DNA from 2 places in the Heyndrickxia sporothermodurans genome. Region 1 is predicted to be linked to the other one. Evidence: a T-box and tRNA genes for the amino acid it is inferred to sense, from the RefSeq annotation. Region 1 holds a T-box; the other holds one or more tRNA genes.

Region 1 (6,533 bases):
TAACAATTTTCATAGCTCTTTATTTCAGCTTTATCATAAAGAGAATCCTTGTAACAGTGATGCAGAAACTTTTGGGCGTTTTCCGCGGAGTGAAAATATGTTAGATTTTGCCAAATATCTTGCAAAATAATCACCTCCGAATTATTAGAAAAGTTGGACATATCGTGATTTCCTTGACAGTAGTTTAACCAATTGATAACCTACTAATAATATTTTTGGAGCAGGAGGAATAGAAATGTGGGAAACTAAATTTGCTAAAGAAGGTTTAACGTTTGATGACGTGTTACTAGTTCCAGCTAAATCTGAAGTATTACCAAAGGATGTTAATCTACAAGTAGAACTAACTAAATCTTTGAAGTTAAATATTCCAATTATCAGTGCTGGAATGGATACTGTTACTGAAGCTGAAATGGCTATTTCAATGGCAAGACAGGGTGGATTAGGAATTATCCATAAAAATATGAGCATTGAACAACAAGCTGAGCAAGTTGATAAAGTTAAACGTTCTGAAAGTGGAGTCATTACAGATCCCTTTTTTCTAACCCCTGATCATCAGGTTTTCAGTGCAGAACATTTGATGGGGAAATATCGAATTTCAGGTGTTCCGATTGTAAATAACGAAGAGGAACTAAAATTAGTAGGAATTCTTACAAATCGCGATTTGCGTTTTATTGAGGACTTTTCCATACAAATCTCTGATGTGATGACTAAAGAGAATTTAGTTACTGCTCCAGTAGGGACAACATTAAGCGAAGCGGAGAAAATCCTTCAAAAACATAAGATAGAAAAACTTCCTTTAGTAGACGAAAATGGTGTGCTTAAAGGTTTAATTACAATTAAAGATATTGAAAAGGTAATTGAATTTCCAAATTCGGCAAAAGATAATGTAGGCAGACTTCTCGTTGGTGCTGCTGTAGGTGTTACAAAAGATACGATGAAACGTGTGGAAGCACTTGTAAAAGCGAATGTAGATGTGATTGTGATTGACACAGCACACGGCCATTCTAAAGGCGTTACTGATACAGTTCGTGAAATTAGAGATGCATATCCTAATTTAAATATTATAGCAGGGAATGTGGCAACTGCAGATGCTACAAGGGAACTAATTCTTGCAGGGGCTGATATTGTAAAAGTTGGTATCGGACCTGGTTCTATTTGTACAACGAGAGTAGTTGCCGGTGTAGGTGTACCGCAAATTACAGCTATATACGATTGTGCAACAGAAGCAAGAAAACATGGAAAGGCAATTATTGCTGATGGAGGAATAAAATATTCCGGAGATATCGTTAAAGCTTTGGCTGCGGGCGGACATGTTGTTATGTTAGGAAGTTTACTTGCAGGAACATCTGAAAGTCCCGGAGAAACGGAGATATTCCAAGGCCGTCGTTTTAAAGTATACCGTGGAATGGGATCAGTTTCTGCGATGGAACAGGGTTCTAAAGACCGTTATTTTCAGGAAGATGCGAAAAAATTTGTTCCCGAAGGCATTGAAGGTCGACTTCCATATAAAGGTCCACTTTCAGATGTAATTTTCCAATTACTAGGAGGAATTCGTTCTGGGATGGGATATTGTGGAACAAAAGATTTGCAGGCATTGCGTGATGAAGCTCAATTTATCAAGATGACAGGAGCCGGCCTTCGAGAAAGTCATCCACATGACATCCAAATAACAAAGGAAGCACCAAATTATTCCTTATCATAAGCATTGGTGAACCTATATATACCAAAATGGCAGGAACATATACCTAAAGTATAGTTCCTGCCACTTTTTGTTACTAAGAGCATACTTAACATAGCTACTATTATACAAAAATTTATGATAAAATAACGAAAGTGTATTAAAAATTGATGGAGGGCATGTTAGTGAAGAATAAGAGATTGAAAAAAGTAATAGCCTTTATAATGGCTTTTTCATTGATATTTGGTATTATACAATTGCCAAAAACAGCTTTAGCTGCCGAAGATGTATTAGATATACACGCGGATGGAGCAATTTTAGTAGAAGCTAGTACAGGAAAAGTATTATATGCAAAAAATGCAGATACAGCACTAGGTATCGCCTCAATGTCTAAAATGATGACCGAATATATCCTTTTGGATTCAATTAAAAAAGGAAAAGTGAAATGGGATCAAGAATATTCTCCAAGTGACTATGTTCAAAAAATCTCACATGATACGAATCTATCAAATGTACCATTAAGAAAAGATATGAAATATAAAATTAAGGACCTTTATCAAGCAATGGCAATGTACTCCGCTAATGCTGCTACAATTGCAATTGCGGAAACGATTGCTGGATCTGAAACTAACTTTGTTAAACTTATGAATGAAAAGGCGAAGGAATTAGGTCTTAAAGATTATAAGTTTGTTAATAGTACTGGACTTAATAATAAAGATTTAAAAGGAATGCAACCAAAAGGATCAGGTCCAACAGATGAAAACATTATGTCTGCTAGAGCAACCGCAAAATTAGCATCCCATTTAATTAATGATTTTCCAGAGGTATTAAAAACGTCTAGTATTCCAAAAGCAAAATTCCATGCAGGCCCAGACGAAGATATTAATATGGAAAATTGGAACTGGATGCTTCCTACACTAGTATATGGAACAAAGGATAGTGGTGTAGATGGTCTAAAAACTGGAACGACTAAATTTGCAGGATATTGTTTTACAGGTACTGCTCAAAAAAATGGCATGCGTGTAATTACAGTTGTACAAAATGCGACGAATGGAAAAGGTAAGGGCGGCTATAAGGCAAGATTCGACGAGACGAAAAAGATGATGGATTATGCCTTTGCGAATTTTTCTGTTAAAGAAATTTTTCCAAAGGGATATAAAGTTAAAAAACATGAATCAATTCCTGTAGTAAAAGGGAAGGAAAAGAAAGTTAACATTCAAACACAAAATCCATTAGAAGTTGTTATAAAAAATGGTGAAGAAAAGCTTTATAAGCCTTCTTTTAATATTGATAAGGACAAGCTTAATAAATCGGGTGAACTAACCGCCCCTGTTAAAAAAGGTGAAAAGGTTGGAACATTGACTGCAGAATATAGTGGCAAAAATGATTTCGGTTATTTGGATGGACATAAATATGCTACTGTAAATGTTGTTACGGCTGATAAAGTTGAGAAGGCAAATTGGTTTGTACTAATGATGCGTGGGGTCGGCGGTTTTTTTTCTGATGTTTGGAGTGGGATTACTTCCACGGTAAAAGGCTGGTTTTAAGAATTAAATAAAATTTATTGGGGACACCTGTCTTGACACGGTGTCCTTTTTGCTGTTTATTTAAAATAGGCTTTAAAGAATTAAAATGTTTTGTATTTTACAACTATGGTAAGGGGCTGAGGATTGTGGAATTTGGTACAGATCGAGTTAAACGTGGAATGGCTGAGATGCAAAAAGGCGGCGTAATTATGGATGTAATTAACGCTGAACAGGCAAAAATTGCTGAACAAGCTGGTGCGGTTGCAGTTATGGCACTTGAAAGAGTTCCTGCTGATATACGTAAAGCTGGAGGAGTAGCAAGAATGGCTGACCCTCGCATTGTTGAAGAAGTAATGAATGCTGTTAGTATACCAGTTATGGCGAAGGCTAGAATTGGTCATATAGTTGAAGCGCGTGTTCTTGAATCGATGGGTGTAGATTATATTGATGAGAGTGAAGTTTTAACTCCAGCCGACGAAGAATATCATTTAAACAAAAAAGATTTCACTGTTCCATTTGTTTGTGGTTGTAGAGATTTAGGGGAAGCGGCACGTCGTATTGGAGAAGGAACTTCTATGCTTCGGACAAAAGGAGAACCAGGAACAGGAAATATTGTTGAAGCTGTTCGTCATATTCGAAAGGTGAATGCCCAGGTTCGTAAAGTAGTAGGCATGAATGAGGATGAGCTTATGACTGAAGCTAAATTATTAGGTGCTCCATACGAAGTATTACTTGAAATTAAAAAACTTGGGAAATTACCTGTCGTAAATTTTGCTGCAGGTGGGGTAGCAACTCCTGCTGATGCAGCATTAATGATGCAATTAGGTGCAGACGGTGTATTTGTTGGATCAGGTATTTTCAAATCAGATAACCCTGAAAAATTTGCTAAGGCAATTGTTGAGGCAACGACACATTATCAGGATTATGAACTAATTGCTAATCTTTCAAAAGATCTTGGAACTGCTATGAAAGGTATAGAAATTTCAACATTAACACCGGAAACACGTATGCAAGATAGAGGTTGGTAAGGAGTTTTGGGAATGATTAAAGTTGGAGTATTAGGCCTACAAGGTGCTGTTAGAGAGCATGTTCAGGCTATTCTAAACTGTGGCGAAGAAGCTGTCGTAATAAAAAAAAGGGAACAATTAGATGAGATAGATGGGTTAATTCTTCCGGGTGGAGAAAGCACGACAATGCGCCGTTTACTTGATAAGTATGACTTTATGGACAAGCTGTGTGAATTTGGCCAACAAAACAAGCCAATTTTCGGGACTTGTGCGGGACTAATATTGTTAGCAAGGGAAATTAAAGGCTATGATCAACCTCATCTGGGTCTTATGGATGTTATCGTTGAAAGAAATTCATTTGGCAGGCAGGTTGATAGTTTTGAGGCGGATCTTGCTATTGCGGGTGTGACAGATCATTTCAATGCTGTGTTTATTCGTGCTCCGCACATCTTGGAGGTTGGTGAGGATGTTGAAATTCTCGCAAAGCATAATGGAAGAATCGTCGCAGCACGTGATGGACATATTTTAGGGTGCTCTTTTCATCCCGAATTGACAGATGATCTTCGATTGACACAATACTTTATTAATATGGTAAAAGAATATAAAAAACGTAATAAATAGTTGCAAATAGGGTATAATTGTAGTAAATTAATTGTTAAAATCTTGACTAAAGCAGTGAGAGGAAATAGTAACAAGATTGACTTCTCTAGAGAGTCGGTGGTTGGTGTAAACCGATGAAGGAAGCTTGTGAATCCATCCTTGAGTAAAGTACTGAACGAAATAAGGTAAGGTGGCCGCCTAAGGCGCTTTTGTCTTTCTTATTAGTAAGTACTTTCGGGTAAAACCGTTATCGATTAAGTGGAAAGTATTTATACTTTCAAACTGGGTGGCAACGCGGGTAACTCTCGTCCCTTTTTAGGGACGGGAGTTTTTTATTTTTTAATAAGGAGGAGTTATAAATGCTTGATATCAAATATTTACGAGCTAATTTTAATGAAGTAAAAGAGAAGCTACAACACAGAGGTGAAGATCTTTCAGATTTTGATAAATTTGAGGAACTTGATACGAAGAGGAGGGAACTAATTGTTGCGACGGAGGATCTAAAAAGCAAACGTAATGAAGTAACACAAAAAATTGCTCAATTAAAAAGAGAAAAACAAAACGCGGATGATTTAATTGCAGAAATGCGTGCGGTTGGGGATCAAATTAAACAATTCGATGATGAATTACGAGTTGTTGAAGAACAATTAGATCATTTACTGTTGTCTATTCCTAATATTCCTCATGAAAGTACGCCTGTCGGGGAAACAGAGGATGACAATGTGGAAATCCGCAAATGGGGAGAGATTCGTGAGTTCGACTTTGAACCAAAACCACATTGGGATATAGCTACTGATTTAAATATTTTGGATTTTGAACGTGCTGCAAAAGTAACGGGCAGCCGGTTCGTATTTTACAAAGGTTTGGGTGCTAGACTGGAAAGAGCATTATTTAATTTTATGTTGGATTTACATGTCGAAGAGCATGGCTATGAAGAAATTTTACCACCTTATATGGTGAATCGTACAAGTATGACAGGTACAGGTCAATTACCTAAATTTGAAGAGGATGCTTTTTTGATTGATAGCGAGGATTATTTCCTTATTCCAACTGCTGAAGTTCCAGTGACAAATTTACATCGTGATGAAATATTAAACAATGATCAATTACCGCTTAACTATGCTGCATTTAGTGCATGTTTCCGATCTGAAGCTGGATCTGCCGGTCGTGATACGAGGGGCTTAATTCGTCAGCATCAATTTAATAAAGTGGAGCTGGTAAAGTTTGTAAAGCCGGAAGATTCATATAATGAATTAGAAAAGCTAACAGGAAATGCTGAGAAGGTTCTCCAATTGCTTGGTCTGCCATATCGAGTGATGAGTATGTGTACAGCTGATCTAGGGTTTACAGCTGCAAAGAAATACGATATTGAGGTTTGGATACCAAGCTATAACACATATCGGGAAATTTCATCTTGCAGTAATTTTGAGTCTTTCCAAGCGCGTCGAGCAAATATTCGCTTCAGAAGAGATGCCAATGCTAAGCCTGAACATGTCCATACATTAAATGGTTCTGGATTGGCTATTGGCCGAACTGTTGCGGCTATTTTGGAAAATTACCAACAGGCGGACGGCAGTGTAGTTATCCCCGAAGTTTTACGCCCATATATGCGTAATGTAGATAAAATTAGCTTAAAATAAGGCTAGTAATAAAGAGGAGGATTTTCCTCCTCTTTTAAAAGTTTTAAATGAATGTTGACACGGTTATTATTCCATGATATAT
Region 2 (18,908 bases), on a different contig from region 1:
GGCATGGACCGCAACAGAATCAACACCGCTAGTAATTCCAAAAGTACTATTTGGAGAAACGATTGTTGTTGCATTTACATCGCCGACCGCGTTATAGCGAAAACGAAGTCCAAAGTTATCAGATAACCAATCAGAGCTCTCTACACCTTGCATGGCAAGTGAGTTAGCTTCTTCAGTCGACATGCCTTTGGCAGGATTTTCGAATGCACCTCGACGATAGCCATTGAACACTTCAGAAGCATCCCAACGGTTTTTGTTACGATCCGCATTGTAGTGATCGGCAATAAAGAAAATACTTCCGCCTGTTTGTACATATTGAATCATTGCATTTTGTTCAGATTTTTTATACGGAATATTTGCTTCTCCAATCACAAATACATCATACGCTTTCAAATCATCATACGTAATTGGTGTCGTCTTACGAAGTTCTTTTACATAGTAACCTTTTTTTGCAATGGCATTTCCAAAATCAGAAAATCCCCCATCAATGACCCAGTCAGCCGCACCAGCTGTTTGACCGTGGGTGTTATCAAACAATACCTTTTTCCCATTATCATTCACAGGTTTAATCTCAGGTGCTGGATCATTCGGACCCTCAGCATGTACAGCTTGCAACCCAGACAGGGATGGCAAAGTTCCTACTACTAGAATTGCCATGACGACCTTTAAAAACAGGCTTTTTACCTTCTTCATATGTTACCTCCCATAGGAATTTAGTAATATGACACATTTTTCTACTAGATTCATAGAAATGTGACATACCTAAAACTACTTTAACAACATTTTTTTCATTCACATATAGGGCAAAACACCTGAAAAACGTAAAGATTTGATTAATAATTAGGACTATTATAATAGGCCTGAAAATAAACATACTTGAACAAAAAAAACAGTCTCATTATGTAAACGAGACTGTTTTTCTTTTCCGTTATTGTATGTGCAATTAAGCTAGTTGAGAAATGTTACTCAATAACCGGCAGAATTCTTGTTTCTTTGTCCATGTCTGAATGACAAAGCGGGCATTTCGGTTTTTCATCTAAACTGAACGCTTCTCTCATCCACCCTTGGCAGCTATCACTTGTACAGGACCAAACATTTGTTTCGACTTCGGGAACAGGCTCTTTCTGGCCTTTAAAATATGCCATAATGATTCTCCCTTCTATGTACTACTATTAGTATATCCTATTTAAGAAATTTAAGATATATTATTGAATTCTTTTTACATTTTAGTAAAATTTCTCAGGCAAATGCGAAGGGGCTCCTTGATTAGCCCCGACAAGCAAAAGGAAATCAGCATACTTGCCGATTTCCTTAATTATTAGTTTACAACCAAGCTGCTCCAACGATAATAAGAAGGATGAATAATACTACGATTAGTGCAAATCCGCCACCTCTGTAACCGACACCGTAGCCATATCCTCCATAACCGCCGCAGCCGCAACCGTAGCCTCCGTAACCAAACATTAATCGATCCACTCCTTTAATATAATTTTGTTAGTACAGATACGCTGCTCCAACAATTATTAACAAAATAAATAGGACAACGAGCAATGCAAATCCTGTTCCAAATCCAGCTCCACCCATTTATAACCACCTCCTCTTTCCTTTACACTTATAGACTATGGAAAAATGACTCAGTACGATTGGGGATATGACTATTTTTTTAAAATTTAGGCTCTTTTAGTCATGGTGAAATTTCCATAAAAATGGACAGCTTCCGATAAGAAAGCTGCCCTTTTTCGTATTTTTTTCAGATCCTTTTTGCTAATAGCATCAGTGTCATATCATCCATTGGTGGATTATGTAGTCCTGCCCTAACATCTCGATAATACCGCTGCAAAGGACTTTTTTCTGACAAGCTTCTTGCACCGACAATGCGCATCGCAAGATCAACAATTTCTACTGCCTGATTCGTCACCGCTAATTTAACCGCCCCAAGTTCCGGTCCCATTTGATTTTGTATTTCCGGTGAGGATTCATCCCACATTTTTGCTACTGAATATAAAAAGTGACGAGATTGCATAAGTTTCAGCTCGATTTCTCCTAATTTATGTTGGATGGCAGGTAACTCAAAAATAGGGTGAGACAAACTATTCGGCGTGTAATTTTTTGCGAAAAGAACTGCCTCCCGCTTTGCCGCTTCTGCTATTCCTAAATAACAGGCAGGAATATGAAGCAGATAGCCAGTCGCTGCCTTTTTGCGATTAGAAAGTTTTTCAGTTAAGTAGTCTAAAGGAATGCTCACATTTTCTAACACTAAATCATGACTCCCAGATGCTCTCATGGCCACACTATCCCATGTTTCCTTAATAGAAACGCCGTCTGAGTCTCGGGGAATTAAAAAGAAGGCAACATCATTTGTTTCCTCGATCGTTGCAGAAACAACAAAAAAATCCAGCATTGGCGCCATCGTTGAAAATGTCTTTCTTCCATTAATTAGCCATTTATCTCCAAGTTTCACCGCGCTTGTGAGCGGTTTTCCGCCTCTTGTTGGGCTTCCTGTTTGTTCTTCTGTTGCACACACATTAAGTAGCGCCCCCTCGCTCACTTTCCGACAAATATAGGAAAATAGTTTTTCCTCCCACGGACGGTTTTTTGTTAAATTCATCATTAGTCCCATATGCCAGCCGATGGATAAAGCAGTTGCGCCATCACCGATAGCAATTTCCTCTTGATATCGAACAAACTCGTATAAAGGAATCTCTCCCCCGCCAAACATCTTAGGTGCAGTAAGTTGTGTATAGTTGATCCCTTTCAAATCGCGGATATTTTCAAATGGAAAACGTCCTTCTTGGTCATTTTTTACTGCACGTTTTTTAAAAACAGGAATAAATTCTCTAATTGCATCCAACCGTTCATCTATCGTTTGTAAAGCTAGTAAATCCATTGACTACACCTCTCTCATCAAAACTATATCTTCATTTTAACGATTCTTATATTTAATTTCTACTGAATAGGTCGGAATTAAGTGAAATAAAATAGATACAAATTTTCAAAATGAGACCCTTTATAAATGGTAAAATAAAATAAAAAAGGTAGTTCGCCATGATTATTCTTATATTCCTATTGATTGCAGCGCCCATTACTGTATTTATTCACGAGCTTGGTCATGCATTAGGTTCCTATTTGATGAAAGCAGACAAAATTGAACTGAATATTGGTGCTGGACCTAAACTGTTTTCTATTCAGAATAGAAAATGGACGATTTGTATATATATTTTCTATATGCTCGGTGCTCACACTGCAAGTGAACGATATCCATATTTTTCAAAAACGGAGCAGATTGTGATTTCAGCGTTCGGACCTTTGCTTAACGGTGTTATTGGGCTGATTGTCCAGCAATGGAACCCTGTTGATCATTTAGGAATCTGTCAATTATTTGCACTATTTAACTTCTGGCTTTTCTTTATTAATCTTATCCCATTTCGAATTGGGGTAAGACAGTCGGATGGATATACGATTTTAAAAGCTATGCGGCAAAAATAAAAGGGTCAAGAACATCGCTTGACCCTAACATTTTTACATATAATGAATATTATTTTTATTTTTTTCTAAAACCTTTTTATTGAATTCATCCCCACCGTCGACATTCGCGCTATGAAATACTGGCGGAGTAACTCCAGCTTTTAATAGATTATTAACGGTTTCAATTACAATCGAATTCACGATAAACGATCCGATAATGGTTGAAGTAGGGCCAATTTTTTGATCCATTCCTTCTAAAAGCATAGAGGAATCTTCAAAATCTCCACAATTATCAATAACAATATCAACGACTTCATACAGATTTTTTCCACTTTCATGTCTGGATGAAACTTGAGAGGAATACGTAATATTGGTAAGCCCAATCGTTGTTAACCCTTTTTCCTTAGCCGCTAGTGCCATATCAACTGATACCGGATTTCTACCAGAAACGGAATGGATTAATATTGTGTCTCCACTTTTTGCTGCAGTAGAATTGAAGATTTCCTTTCCAAATCCATTCATTCTTTCCATTTGTGATGTTAATGTAACTGGACGGGTATTTAACATTAATGTCGGATTAAGAATTGGGTTAATAACAGCTAAGCCGCCTGTACGGTAAAACAACTCTTCTGCAATAATTCCAGCATGAGATGCCCCAAACACATAAATCGTGTTTCCATTTTTAATAGATTCAGAGAAAGCTTTTGCTGCCTTTAGAATCTGATCATATTGGGTGTCTAGTACTTGTGCTGTAATCTTATTTACATGTTGATAATATTCTTGAACATAGTTTCTCAAGTTCAAACGCCTCCACTAAAATAATTTTCCGAGAGCCCCAGAAATAAATGCCCATAAAGATAAATCATTTCCTCCGAACACGATAATCCATTCTGATACAGTATGCTGTAAGAACGGTATCGAAATTCCTACGAGTAAAATCATCAATACACCAGCAACCGCTGATCCAATAATCGCACCTCTTAAACCACCGGTTCCATTACCGATAACCGCAGCTGTCCCAATTTCAAAGAAACATGTAATCGTTAAAGGAACAATGGCATATGGAAATAAACCAGTTCCACCTATGATAAATAAGGTAATTGTTGAAGTTACCATTGAAACGAGGAAACCGATAATAACGGCATTTGGTGCAAATGGGAAAATAATTGGACAATCCAATGCTGGCACAGCATTCGGAATGACTTTATCAGAAATCCCTTTAAATGCTGGAATAATTTCAGAAAGCATCATACGTACACCTTGAAGTAGGATCGTTAAACCAGCTCCAAATAAAACACCTTGTAATAATGAAAAGGTTACTAAACTTTTATCTTCTCCAAAGATTTTGTCTACTTGATCGCCGCCGATTAAAAAGCCGACAATTAAGTACACGATAAACATAACTAATGAAGAAGTAATTGTGATTTCACGTAAAAATTCGATTTGCTTAGGAAACTTAATGTCCTCAGTTGATTTTTTCTTATTTCCAAAGGCCATTCCAAGAAGTCCTGAAACAATGGATAATCCAATTGTCGGATGACCAAGTGTAAATGAATCTCCACCTGTTACTTTTTTAACAAATGGTTTAATTAGTGCTGGTGCAATTATGAAATATAACGCAGCAAATATAGTAGCGAAGATAACAATTCCTGCACCCTTTAAGCCACTTTCAACCGCTGTTGCAGTGAAAACAAATGGGAACCAAAACAACATATGCCCGGTTAGGAATACATTTTTCAATGGAGTAAAACGAGCAACGATAATATTTATTAAAAAGGCAAGAAGCATTGACAGCCCGATTTGACTTCCATAAGTACTAAGAAATTTATCTGCTCCAAGAGGATGTAAAGATTTTTCCGCTGGAATTTTATATAGATCATTAAATGCATCAGATAATGGTGTGATTGAGCTTATTAAAATATTTGTACCTTGTGTCAATATGACAACACCAATAACAGTTTTTAATGTTCCACTAATAATATCTGAAAAGTTTTTCCTTTGAATAATTAATCCAAGGGCCGCAATTATTCCTAAGAATAGTGCGGGCTCACGTAGGATTTGGTTAACAATAAAGTTAATAATTTGCATAGTCTATTATCCCCTTTGAATTATGAAAGCAAGCTTTGAATAACAGGCAATCCTTTTTCTTTGATTTCATTTTTATCAATAAAATTATTTACTTTAACGACTGGAACCGTTGCAGTTTGCGATAATTTTTCTCCTAACTCATTAGAAGTAAAAATAATGTCACAAGGAGTTGATGCCGCAGAACCAACATCTGCTGTAGAAACCTTTGCAGTCATTCCTTCTTCCTTCAATACCTCGTCAATTTTCATTTTTAATACCATTGAAGACCCTACGCCAAATCCACAAACCGCAATTATGTTTAAATTTTTCATGATTATCATTCTCCTTTAAATTCATTATTTAAAATCTGAAATACCTCTTCATTACTATTACTATTATTTAAAACACTTAAAACCGTATCCTTATCTAACAAACTCGCTAAATTAGTCAGCTGTTCTAAATGTCCGCCACTTTCAGTCGCACAAAAGGCAAAAACAATATTTACCGGATCATTGTGCTCGCTTCCAAAAGCGACAGGTTGTTTCAGCGTAATGACACTAATATCATTTCTTTTTACTTTGTCGCTAGGTCTTGCATGGGCAAGAGCAATATGAGGGGCAATTACAATATATGGTCCCAATTCATGAATAGCATTCACCATATCCTCAATATAGTCGGAACCAATACTTTTATTTGCTAGAAGTAATTGCCCGGCCTTCCGAATCGCTTCCTCCCAATTTGCTACCTCTTGCTGAACTTGAATGTTTTGCATCTTTATCAGTTGAGACATATCAAACATCACCTTGCTGTTTCATTATTTAATTTCAAAATTTCTTGAATGCGTTTTGAGCTTTTTAAGATTTCCAAATTATTGTTTTCCTCGAGAATTTGGACAAGTTGAATAAATAAGTCGGACTCAGACATTGTAGAACAGATAACAAATATTAGTTGAACCATTACCTTCTCCGAATCGCCAAACGGGATTGGTTTATCTAATGCAAGAAGACTTGCGCCATCCTTCAATACACCTTCCTTTGAAGATGCATGTACAATAGCCACTTCTGGAATAAACACCATATATGGACCTAATTCCTCAACTGCACGAATCATTGCATGAGTATACTGATTGGTTATAAAGCCATTTTCTATAAGTGATTGACTAGCAAGTCTAATCGCATTTCTCCAGCTATCCACATCCCCATGTAATTGAATATGGTTCATTGGAATAAGATCACCTAACTCATGGTAATCCTTTAAAGGTAGCTCTGTTCGAATCAATTCGTCCATTTGCTTTTGATACGTTTTCTTAAAAACTAGTTTTTTTAAGGTCATCAGTTCTTCAGGTTCCAAAAGTGGATTAACGACTACAACCTCATAATCCTTTATCGTTAAAGGTACGGTTGAGATAATAAAATCAAACTCTTGATCCATGTATTGATCGAGATTAGACATACTAATTGGTCCGAAAGCCTTTAACTCTGGAAGCATTATCTTTAATCGAGTGGCCAATAACGAAGAAGTCGCTAATCCTGATCCGCAAACAACTAACGCTGTAGGCATATATCCTGAAAAGGAGTGTCTTTCATAACTCGCACCTAAATGCATAGCAATATAGGCTATCTCCTCTTCCGGTAATTGAAAATGATACAATTCTTCAATTTTCAATAATGCTTTACGAGTAATTTCAAAGATAAAACGATATTTGTACTTTACTTGCTCCGTTAAAGGGTTTTCAATTTTTTGGTGATTGAAAAGTCGATGCAAGGCAACCTGCAGATGCACCATTAAACCATTCATAAACTCTAAATCCTGTTTAAAATTGATTCCTAAGCGTTTTTCCACTTCAGTCGCAAATAAATAAGTGATTTGGTACGCATCTTCTTGCTTACTGAAAGGAACATCTCCTATCGGATAAACAGACACTTTAGCTCCCTTTACTTGTTTCAATAAATATACAACTTCATCGTCCTCAAGAGTGATGTGAAAGATGGACTGATATATTTCTTTTAATTGCTGAAAATCCTTTGTCTTTAAAAATTCCTTTTTCTCAACAAATGGATAGTCAGCGATATACCCTCTTTGTAATCGAGTATGTTGAAAACAAAGAATTAAATAAAGCTCGTCTAATGAATCGTCACTAAATTGAATAGATAAATGGTTCTCAAAGTCCTTCGTAAACCTTTTAGACAAATGAAGCAGTTCCTCATCAAACTGCTGAAAGATATACTGCTTTGATAGTGCTGATAATGTAATTGCTTCATTAAATAAGGATGCAAAAGCATTTCGAATATCTAATTCATTTCCAACAGGAGATATCCCACGAGAAGGTTTTTTCTCGACCTTTACACCGTATTGATTAAACAGTTCTTCCACGTTCTCCATATATTGAAAAACTCTATTTTTACTTATTTGAAACGTTTCACCTAGGCTTTCAAGGGTGGTATTCTGTTCTAAAAGAATTTGAATACTGAGCATATAGATGAGATCCTTTTTCGTTACTACATAATGATTTAACTGTAAAAGCTCATTTATTATCCTTGAAGTCTTTTCAGGACTTATCTCGAGGTATATTCCTTTTCCAGGCTTCCGAATTAAGGTAACATCATATTCTTTTAAGAAACTTTCAATAAAGTCGAGATCATACCTTATCGTTCTTTCACTTACTTCATACAACTCAGCTAACTGCTTGACATTAATATAATCCGCTTGACCTAAAAGCTGTTTCAGAATATCCATCTGTCGTTTCGTTAAGGAAATCATCTGCTCACATCCTTTACATTTTTATTGTAATCCTTTTCAACCGCCACATTAATAACTAAGTATTTCCGCAGATGTGGCAATAAAAAAAATAAGTCATCTATACTCGATGACTTATCCACTATACTACATACATATTTATCTCCAACTACAATGCTATTTATTTTCGCCTTCTTGATCTAACCCTTTTTCTAATTGTTGCATTCTAATATCGAACAAACTTTGTTCATATCCCGTATTGATCTTGGATTCAAGTTGCTCCATGTAGCGCTCTGTTTCCTCGAAACGATTGGTAGCTTTACCAACAACTGATTGATCAAGGACAGTGTTAACTTTGGCGTTCGCTTTCATTGCATTTTCTTTCCCCATCAATTCCATCCGTTTAAAATGCATATCCTTTAATTTCAGCTTCATTTCGCGATGTCTCTTTTCAAGGTCTTCTAATTGGACTGTCACTTGTGTGTAGGCCTCTTTCAATCGAGTGACTTGATCATTGTACATTGCTTCTTCATGTATCGCTGTTTCATAAAGGGATTCTTCGTTAGCTGCTAATGCGATTTTCGCTTGTTTTTTTCTTTTTTCCGCCATAAATTCAGCCTGTTGCAATTCACGGTAAAATTCTTCTTTCAACATATACTGTCTCTCAATTAATTTGCCTACTTTATTTGTTTCATTTTCACTTTCACGTAGATATTGATTCAATAATGCGATTGGATTTTTCTCTTCCTTCTTATCCATTACGGCGTTAAGGTCAGCTAATACGGTGTTTTTAATTTTTTCGAATAATGTTGTCATTTTTATAATCTCCTTTTTAAAATTTTCCTTTAATGTCATTCCATTGTTGGTCAAAGCTTGTAAATGGATCTTTCGATGATTGGGTTGGCTTTTCTTCCTTTTTCCAATTTTTATATCCTACATAAAGAAGGTATAAAGCTAATATCCCCGCAATTGCTGGTAGATTTGAAAAAGTAGCACCTACAGCAATTACCCCAATAATCGCCCATAACAATTTCCCTCCAAATGAATCGGATTTTAGAAATTGCTTCAGTGAAAAATAGGCAATCGCCACACTAACTGCTAATCCGATAATATTTCCTATACTCGCTAAAGCAACAATCCCTAACACACCCGCTAAAATAAACATCAAGAATTTTTTCATTTTCATTTCCCCTTTCGATACTTTAATGATAATGAAATCCTTTCAATCGATTAACAATCTCGAGCTTTATTTTTTTATCGGACTTAAGGCTTAATTAGCGAAAAAATTTTCAGTAATAATATGAAAGGACAACCTTCTAAACACAGAAAGGTTGTCCTTTTTCTTTTGAAATAGTTCATTTTTAATTATTTTCTACCGCTTCTACAACGATTCAGTCTTTAGCCATTAATTGTCTTCTCTTCTTCCCATGAAATCCGCTGTTAAAAAATCGTATGGGAGATGGAATTTTTCATTATTTATCAATAATTCTTGCAAATCATCCTCATCTTTGACGCTTTCTTTAATTTTATCCATTTCCTTATGGATATTCTCCATTTTCCTATCTAGTAAAGTAGAAGAAATTGCTGCGTCTTTTAAATCATCTTTAATTTTTTGGGGAACCTCTTTATTGTATTTATAATAAATTTTATGCTCCAAACTCGCCCAAAAATCCATTGCGATTGTACGAATTTGAATCTCTACATATACTCGTTCTTCTCTATCAGACATAAAGATAGGAATTTTGATAATTAAATGTAAACTTTGATAGCCATTAGGCTTAGGATTTTTTATATAATCTTTCACTTCAATTACTTCTATATCCTTCTGATTTTGTAGCATATTGCTAATTTCATAAATATCCGAAATAAAAGAACAAGTAATTCGAACTCCAGCAATATCACGTACCTTTTCCTTTATTGTAGGTAATGAAAAATCATATCCTCTTTTCTTAACCTTTTTTAATATGCTTTTCGGAGATTTTATCCGCGACTTTACGTGTTCAATCGGATTATAATCATGCATAATTTGAAATTCTTGTTTTAAAATGTCAATTTTCGTATTTATTTCATCCAAAGCAAATTTATATCCCATCATAAATCGAAGTATTTCAGTTTTCATGAATTTCATTTGCTTTCTATCATCGATTTCTATTACTCCCATTTCATTTTTCTCCTTTATGCTAAAAACACTATATCTATATATTAGTTTTGTTCCATTTTTATCATTGGTCTTTTACACATTGTGACATTTATTCCTTGCTTCTGTAATTTAGAAATTAACTTTTTTACATTCTTCAGATAAATTGACTTTTCCTTCATCTGTATTCACATTATTATGACACGGTGTCATTATTATGTATTTAAATATTAAATGACACTGTGTCATTTGTCAACAGAGTGCATCCACTATGCCATTTCAAATTTCGCTCTATTTTCGATATAATATATAAACCTACTTACTCAAAAAAGGCAAATTAAATTCATTCAGGTTTGAAACTCCGTCAATCAGCTTAACGATTTCTTTGATCTCAAATCCTCTACCTTCTTGATAAAACACTGAAGATGTATTATCTGACCTATGTTGCACGTGAATAACTGGCCAATTGATTTCTCGCCAGTACTTTAGTATTTTTCTTATATTTAATTCTGCTTCTGGATTATTTCGTAGTCCCCATTTTTCATCTTCAATTGCTTTTTGTACATCATTAATACTTAATGCTGCATTATGCATATTGTGCCTGCTGAATGATACGAATTTTTCTTTGTAAAATATATTAAATGTAACAAACTTTTCCTGTTAGTTACACAAGAAAAATGGACTTCCTCCCCAACCTGTCCTACTAAACATAACAGGTGTAGCAATATTATTATGTTGTCATAGATTCTAATTTCATAATGGCTCCAAAATACTGGGAAGCGGTAGTAAAAGTAATAAACGAAAGTAGCTCACTAATTTCTGCTTCCGAAAAATACCCTCTCAATATATCAAATTGAGCATCTGATATATCCCCTTTTTGTTTTATAAAAACCTCAGCAAAACCTACTGCAATAGATATTTTTTCATCGAACAAATGAGGTTCAGGTTTTCCTTTTGCCTTGCAATACTCACAACCATTACTATGCGCTAACGTTCTCCTAACTTGTTCCTTTAGTTGAGATGATAGATTCATATCTTTTCCCAGCACTTCCCCTAATTGATTCCATCCATTTAAGATATCTATATTATGGCCTAAAAGTCTTTGAAAAGGTGTCTCTCCAAATTCAGATTCATTAATTCTTGCCATCATTACTACCTCCTTGTAGTATTAACTTTACCGAATAACTTTAAATAATCACATTAAATATTACATTCATTTTACATATATTCTTTTAAAAACTAATGCAAATTGGAGGATTTTATTAAAAATGCAAATTGATACAATTGATAAGAAAATTATTGATGAATTAAGCAAAAATAGTCGATTATCGATGAGTGAACTTGGAAGAAGAATTAATTTATCTTCCCCATCTGTAACAGAGCGGGTAAGGCGAATGGAATCATTTGGAGTAATAAAGAGATATACATTAGAGGTTGACTACGGTAAACTAGGGCTCCCTATTCAATGCATTATAGAAGCAACTATCAAAAATGGCGATTATCAATCTTTTAAGAAATATATTGAGGGTCTTTCAAATGTAGAGTTTTGTTACCGAATTGCTGGAAATGCTTGCTATATGCTTAAAATGCAATTCGAGACATTTGCTAAAGCAGAAGAATTTATTGATGATGTAAATCCTTATGCTCATACGGTAACACATTTCATTTTTTCTAAAATTGAGACGAACTTAAGAATCGGATCGGACTGATTTTAATCAATCAATGTACACCTATCTACCTATGATGCTTAATAACGTTATGGAAATTTAATAAAACTGAATAGTGGTCTCCAAATTGTAGAGAAGAGCGATTATTTATTGTAATTGAAATGAAAAAGGAAATTCAAAATAATGTTTAAAGGGGCTGGGACATAACTAGCTTCAAATATGGTATAATTTTTAAACTTAAGGAACCTTCTTTCTGTATAATTTTGTTGTGGTGACTTAATTTTATCAGAAGTGGTCCTTATTTTTATTCAAAAAATAATTAAAGCCGGTGAAAATTTACTTGTCGTAAAATTTCACCGGCTTTTTCATCTCAGAGGTGGGTTTTGTCCCAACCTCTTTTTCTCATAGGATTTAAATCTATTAGACAAACATGGATTTTCTATTTTTCTATATGTTTGTCCATTCCTTAAAATTAAGATTTACATAATGTAATAGTGGATAGATATAGTATCCATTTTAAGAGTAGGAGGTGTTCAAAATGGGAGGCACTGGTATGGGATTTGCTTTAATCGTAGTATTGTTCATCCTCCTTATCATTGTAGGAACTTCTTTCTCTGGAGGCGGTTATTAATGTCTTAAGTGCAATTAATATTAATAGAACTAGGGGGTGACTAATAAATGTCTTATGGTTACGGTGGTTATAGCTATGGGGGAACATCTTATGGTGGTAGCTCCTTCGTTTTAATCGTTGTGTTGTTTATTTTGCTTATCATTGTAGGAACTTCTTTTTGGTCATAATGAGTGAATAAATATGAAGTGAACTTCCCTCTAAAAGGACAGCTGCTTCTGTCCTTTTGTTTAACACAAAAAGATAGGAAGTGGAAAAATGAATCCAATGATGAGATATCGAGGCGAACCGGTTGAAGTGCGAATGCGCGACGGGAGAGTGTATCGGGGAGTCGTTGATGGGGATCCACCTCCAGGAGGATTCTTTTTAAGGTCTGGTTTTGGCAGAAGATTTATACCATTTGCAGCAGTTATTTTCGTCTTTTCATTTCGCTTTAGAAGACGTATTTTTTAAATTGCTCAAAAAAACTATTTAAATTCATTCTTGGACCTGCTTGAAAAACAGGTCCTATTTTTCATATATCATACCTTACCAAAACTTAGGGATGTGAAACAGACCGTTAGCCATCTATGAAGAGTACGTATTTTTTTCATTAACGAATACAATTACTGCAAATGTAATGAAATTTTCCGAAAACGAGGAATATATTGTAGTTGATAAGAAAGTGAATTTTATCTAGAAATTTTCCACAGCTTTACAAATCAAGGGAAGGTGGAGTAGCTTAATGGATATTCCGATTACAGGTTTAATTTTTCATTCACCTAATTCTAATTTGGATTCTGAGCATTCACATGTTTTATATCTTACTTCGTGGGATGGGAGGCCTCTTCATAAACATCATTTTTCCGGTGTGACTTCTTTTAACGTTGGACATGAGCATAGATATGCAGGTACAACTAAACCTGCTCCAAGTGGAGTTCCTCATACACATGAATACTTTACAGTTACATCCTTTGATGATGGACATAAACATGAAATTCGAGGTGTCACAGGACCGGCAATTGCCTTGCCCGATGGAGGCCATTACCATAAATTTCATGGCGTAACCACAGTTAACGGCTCCCACCCTCATTCACATAAATATAGTGGCAATACTAGTCCAAGTAGCTAAGGCCGTTTAAGAATTATTGTAAATACAAAAATGAACTACAATTAACGTAATGTTAAATCCAATTATGATGTATATACCTACTCTATATATTTTTATGATTCATATAAAAATCTGCTTGGACTAACATATACTTTTTTCTAAACTCATCCAACAGAAGCGCTAATTTTATACTTAACTAAATATACAGGCATACATAATAGAAACCTCTAAGATTAGTCCAGAGGCTTTTTTTCATAAAAGTTGTCGTAATGTTATATATTCACCAGATTAGGGATTTAAGTTTTTAATAACTTATGAAAAAGATTTTATTATTTCATATAATAAGATATTAGAAATAGAGATCGTTACAGGAAGAGGCATTTGCCGACCTTTTTTAATATACTGACTTAATAAAGTGAGAAAAAGGGCATTCGAATGAGTTCAATTCGATTGCCCTTTTCTATAAACTTATACAACTTTACTCAAAACTAATTACTAATTCATATTTTGTTCAAACATAAGCCTTCATTTTACGAAAACCTAGAGTTGAGGTCACAATTTCAACTATTTATATTGTAATCATTATGGCGGAGAAGGTGGGATTTGAACCCACGCGGGCTGTTAACCCCTAACGCATTTCGAGTGCGTCCCCTTCAGCCTCTTGGGTACTTCTCCAATTTACTTTTATTATATAGTAAACCCTGATCGTATGACAAATGAAATACTCACACTTCTCATATTTTTTAGTGGAATAATCAACCAGTATTTCGGTTAAATTATCATTAATTACGTACATATAAAAGGAGGAATCCTCAATGGAAAATATCGATTTTCTATCCTTTAAAGAAGACTGGACATATATTAAAAGAATGTTAATTAGTGTGGCAGTTCAATTAGAAGACAATCATGATTATATACGAGAACGTGCAATAGGAGACTTGATCGATATTATTCAAGAAATGGATAAACGGGAGCCTAAGAAAGATTAGCTCCCATTTTTTTATTTTTTAAATTATATCGAAATAATTTATGACACATAATTGGTCTATACATCTTAATAACTTTATACTATTCTAAAATAGTAATTAGCTTTATTTTTAGGAGGTGCGTTATGCTTTCATTTTTACAGAAAATCGGTAAATCACTTATGCTTCCGATTGCTGTGTTACCCGCAGCTGGTTTGCTCCTGCGACTTGGATAACCAGATTTACTAAATATCAAATTCATTGCCGAAGCAGGAAATGCATTTTTCGGTAGTATGACATTGGATGCAGCCCATGATCCAGGTGCGGTCTTTAGTAAAGAAAAAGCCCTTTATAATAATAAAGGACCTCTCATAAGTAAAATTGATTTTAAAATTATTGAGTAACTAAATTCGATGTCCCCACTCTTAGATCTTTTACTATTTGTCCATCTTTCATAACAGCAACAATATTCGTTTGATCTTCAAGTGATGAAATATTTGCAAGTGGGTCCACTTTTGTAATGACAAGGTCTGCTAGTTTTCCTTCCTCAACTGTACCGAGCTTGTCTTCCCAGCCAAGGCATTCTGCAGCTACTTTTGTCGTGGCAACGATTGATTCCATCGGACTCATACCAATGCTGCACATTAGATTTAATTCACGAAGATTGCTTCCGTGTGGCATCACCCCTGCATCAGTACCCATTGCAATTTTCACACCAGCTTTGAAAGCCTTCGAGACACTTTCATGGTGAATATCTATCACTTCTAATGATTTTTGAATGGCATGTTCCGGCATATTGTCGCTATTTTTCCCTTGCTCTAATACCGCTACTGGTGCTAGTAATGTTGGTACTAAATATGTACCATGCTTCAACATTAACTCAATCGCTTCATCGTCCAGGTAAATCCCATGCTCGATGGAATGAATCCCAGCACGAACAGCATTCTTAATCCCTTCTGCACCTTGTGCATGAGCCATTACTTTAATGCCACGGCGGAATCTCGCCTCTTCAACGATAATCCTTAGTTCTTCTTGCGAAAATTGCGTAAACTCCGGATGGTCTGTTGGGCTCATTACCCCACCTGTTGCATGAACTTTAATAATATCCGCACCCGCTCGCAGCATTTCTCTCACCTTTTGACGAACTTGTTCCGGCCCATCACAAAATCCGCTTGGCATTCCAGGGTAAGAAGGACTAGTCGTATCAATTCCTGAGCGGGTCCAGTTATCCCCATGACCACCCGTAATCGTCAGTGGATTGATGCTTACTTGCATACGAGGGCCAAGTACAAGCCCGTCCTCCACCGCCTGTTTCACTCCTAAATCCGTAAATCCTGCATCACGAACAGTAGTTACCCCTGCATCAATGGTCTTTTTCATGTATCCAATTGCTTGATAAAATTTATATGCGAACGGTGTAGCTAAAGACTTCCTTATATCTGTGAATTCCATCATTAAATGAACATGTGTATCAATTAAGCCCGGAAGAATGTATCCATTTTCCGCATCAACTACGTCTACTTCTTCATTAGGGAGATTAATATCTTCAAGCTTTCCTACTTGCACAATTTTATTCTCTTTAATTAGTACTGCAGCATTTTGAATGGGTTGCCCGCCGTTTCCATCAATAAGCGTTCCGTTTTTCACTAGTATGTAAGTCACCATAAGCACTCCAGTCTTTTAAATTTTATTAACATTTATAATATTCAATAAAAATAAAAGAAAATCCTTCTTAAAATTTCATTTTTTTTCGTAAATCTAAACTTTCCTTTATACCAATAAAAAATTAATTCAAAAACGCGGTAAACTATAGCAGAAAAGCTTGAAAGGTTGTCTTTTCCCTCTCAAGCTTTTTTCTCTACTCTATTCTCTTCAAACGCTCGGGCAAGCTTACGATTGATTGTACAACTGCATCTAACTTCGTTTCAATACGATAGAGTAGATACAACGTAACAACAATTGGAAAGCCGACTTCACTAATGAAGGGTAATAGCTGATCCATCTTTCTTCCTCCTTTCAAAAAATTCCATTAAGCACGAAAGACCTGTCCTAATGGAATTCAGGCCTTTCCCTTATATAAAAAATTAAGTTAATTAAACAGTATACTCTGTTACATTATTTTCGATCAGTCTTACACCTTTTATTTCAGTGTAGGCTGAGCCAGTTGAACTAACGAATACGTTTGATGCAATGATTTCTTCCATCGCTGCTTTTACTTTGTTTGTATCAACCGGTTCAATTGGATCCTCGATAGAAATTCGTGCTGTTTTATTTTCAGATGTAGTAAATTGAAGCTCCAAAGTTTTCATCCTCTCACCTCCCTAGCAATGTTAATAAAATAGCTTACGCCTTCACATCAGAGCTATCGTTTCGCTCTACATTAAATAAGTCTTTTTGAGATAACGAATCAATTGCTTGTGCAGCCTTTAATAATTCATCCGCCGTAGCCTCAAGACGAATATTATTAAATGTTTTTGTTTTAAACATAGGCTTGCCATTTTCATCAACACCGTTATCAAAAACAAGTTTTAAACTGGAACCCTTTAAAAGGATATCAGCCATGTGCCTCACCTCCTTTCACCTTATATATATAAATGAAAAGGAAAATAAGGCACCCCTAGCACAAAAAAACTCACCAAAATTGATGAGTTTTCAACTTCTACTTTATAATTCCTAATCGAATTGCCTTAACAGCGGCTTCTGTTCTATTTCTAGCATTTAATCGCTTCATAATATTTGATACATAATCACGTACCGTGTATTCACTTAAATGAAGAGCCTCGGCAGCTTCCGTTGTGGAGGCTCCTTCAGCAAGTAATTCTAATACACTGATTTCCCTAGAAGATAGCAACGGCTCTTTTGATGGTCAATGTTCAGGTTCAGTGAATTTTGATAAAAGTTCTCCTGCACCTTGACCAAACTTTAATAGTGCCGCAAATGTATTACTGTCGACATCAAAAAACTTTCCCGGGCCTCTATCTAAAAAAGCAGCTCCTATAAGTTTGCCATCAGCGGGGACATAAATCGGTGCAACAACCACGGATTCTAGTTGGAACGTTTGAACATAGCGATAAGGAAATTCCTCCGATGCATGTGAAAAATACATGGGCTGAAAATTCTTTAATGCTTCATTTGCAGGATTTAATCGTGCTAAACTTTTATATAATGAAGGAAAATTATCAATATTTTCTTTAATACTCCGAATTTCTTCATCATTAAAATGATAGCCGAAGAGTCCCTGTCCTTTTTCTTCGATGTTCGAATAGCGAAAAATTGCACATCTCTCAAATGGCAAATAATGTGCATATCCGTAGGCAATATTTTTAATTGCCTCATCCAAATTTTTCGAACGCATTATCCATTCATTAAATAAAATAACCGCATCTTTCCAATGTATTTGATAGTTTTCTTCTTCAATTTGCAGCACATGCATTGCATATGTCAAAAACGGAACGATAGACGATCCATCATGATTATTGATACAAAAGAGCAAAGTTTCATTTTTCCAAGGGATAGGAAAAACATCGCTTCTTCCCTTTTTCCCTCCTGTTTTTTGCAATATTTCTTCAGTGATTTGGAACCATGATGATGCTATTACTTGGAATTTTGTTTCCATTGATAAACCTGTAATTTTTTTTAATTGATACCCATTTTCCACATGCTCCACTCTAGCTATCCATTCAATATCTAATTGCTCTGATCGAACCATCTGTTCACATAGTGAATCGATATGAAACTTGTCATGTTTTGTAGATGCAAGCATTTCTTCGCAAATTTTTGAAAACAAAAACTGGACAGAAGGATGCAAATGAAATGAACGGGTCGTATTTAATTTAATTACTTTATGTACAGCATTTTCTAATAGTGACAAAATAAAAATTAATAAATTTGGTTCTGGCGGTCTATGAAATTGTTGAAACCACTCGGTCCGTATATCACTAATTAAATGGTCGATATTTTGTTCACTCATTTTTAGGAATTGAGAAAAGAATGAAAAAGCGAACTCAAATGCGTGCGCAGATTTTTTATGATGAATTTTCATGTATTCCAAAATGCCTGCCCATTCTTTAATAATTTGGTCTTGATGATCACATAAAAGTTCAACGCCATTCTTCAACACTAGTTTCATATGATTATTTAGTGTGAGATTCAC

The links. The T-box of region 1 lies ahead of serS (serine--tRNA ligase). A T-box ahead of a tRNA ligase gene usually reads a tRNA of that ligase, here a tRNA-Ser.
Region 2: it has a tRNA-Ser gene. The T-box ahead of serS (serine--tRNA ligase) is inferred to sense a tRNA for this amino acid. The anticodon was not compared.

Annotation. Positions count from the first base shown of each region.
Region 1 covers NZ_NAZB01000006.1:892-7,424, forward strand. Annotated here, with positions in the region: gene B5V89_RS00975 (YaaC family protein) at 1-134, opposite strand, end outside; gene guaB (IMP dehydrogenase) at 236-1,702, shown strand; gene B5V89_RS00985 (serine hydrolase) at 1,858-3,225, shown strand; gene pdxS (pyridoxal 5'-phosphate synthase lyase subunit PdxS) at 3,351-4,232, shown strand; gene pdxT (pyridoxal 5'-phosphate synthase glutaminase subunit PdxT) at 4,245-4,832, shown strand; T-box leader at 4,878-5,127, shown strand; gene serS (serine--tRNA ligase) at 5,171-6,451, shown strand.
Region 2 covers NZ_NAZB01000084.1:3,936-22,843, reverse strand. Annotated here, with positions in the region: gene B5V89_RS19355 (DUF5689 domain-containing protein) at 1-693, opposite strand, end outside; gene B5V89_RS19350 (cold-shock protein) at 963-1,145, opposite strand; partial or broken gene B5V89_RS20815 (YjcZ family sporulation protein) at 1,324-1,401, opposite strand; gene B5V89_RS19340 (YjcZ family sporulation protein) at 1,495-1,584, opposite strand; gene B5V89_RS19335 (acyl-CoA dehydrogenase family protein) at 1,751-2,887, opposite strand; gene B5V89_RS19330 (site-2 protease family protein) at 3,046-3,486, shown strand; gene B5V89_RS19325 (sugar isomerase domain-containing protein) at 3,520-4,263, opposite strand; gene B5V89_RS19320 (PTS ascorbate transporter subunit IIC) at 4,279-5,553, opposite strand; gene B5V89_RS19315 (PTS sugar transporter subunit IIB) at 5,574-5,864, opposite strand; gene B5V89_RS19310 (PTS sugar transporter subunit IIA) at 5,870-6,322, opposite strand; gene B5V89_RS19305 (BglG family transcription antiterminator) at 6,331-8,292, opposite strand; gene B5V89_RS19300 (PspA/IM30 family protein) at 8,446-9,084, opposite strand; gene B5V89_RS19295 (lmo0954 family membrane protein) at 9,101-9,448, opposite strand; gene B5V89_RS19290 (GTP pyrophosphokinase) at 9,674-10,429, opposite strand; gene B5V89_RS19285 (cysteine hydrolase family protein) at 10,721-10,999, opposite strand; gene B5V89_RS19280 (carboxymuconolactone decarboxylase family protein) at 11,136-11,552, opposite strand; gene B5V89_RS19275 (Lrp/AsnC family transcriptional regulator) at 11,674-12,114, shown strand; gene B5V89_RS19270 (YjcZ family sporulation protein) at 12,611-12,703, shown strand; gene B5V89_RS19265 (YjcZ family sporulation protein) at 12,751-12,870, shown strand; gene B5V89_RS19260 (hypothetical protein) at 12,959-13,153, shown strand; gene B5V89_RS19255 (YmaF family protein) at 13,425-13,811, shown strand; tRNA gene B5V89_RS19250 (tRNA-Ser) at 14,376-14,465, opposite strand; gene B5V89_RS20285 (hypothetical protein) at 14,606-14,779, shown strand; gene B5V89_RS19245 (metal-dependent hydrolase family protein) at 15,149-16,417, opposite strand; gene B5V89_RS19240 (YvrJ family protein) at 16,614-16,757, opposite strand; gene B5V89_RS19235 (DUF2922 domain-containing protein) at 16,849-17,064, opposite strand; gene B5V89_RS19230 (DUF1659 domain-containing protein) at 17,099-17,317, opposite strand; gene B5V89_RS20535 (response regulator transcription factor) at 17,415-17,606, opposite strand; gene B5V89_RS19225 (GAF domain-containing protein) at 17,622-18,908, opposite strand.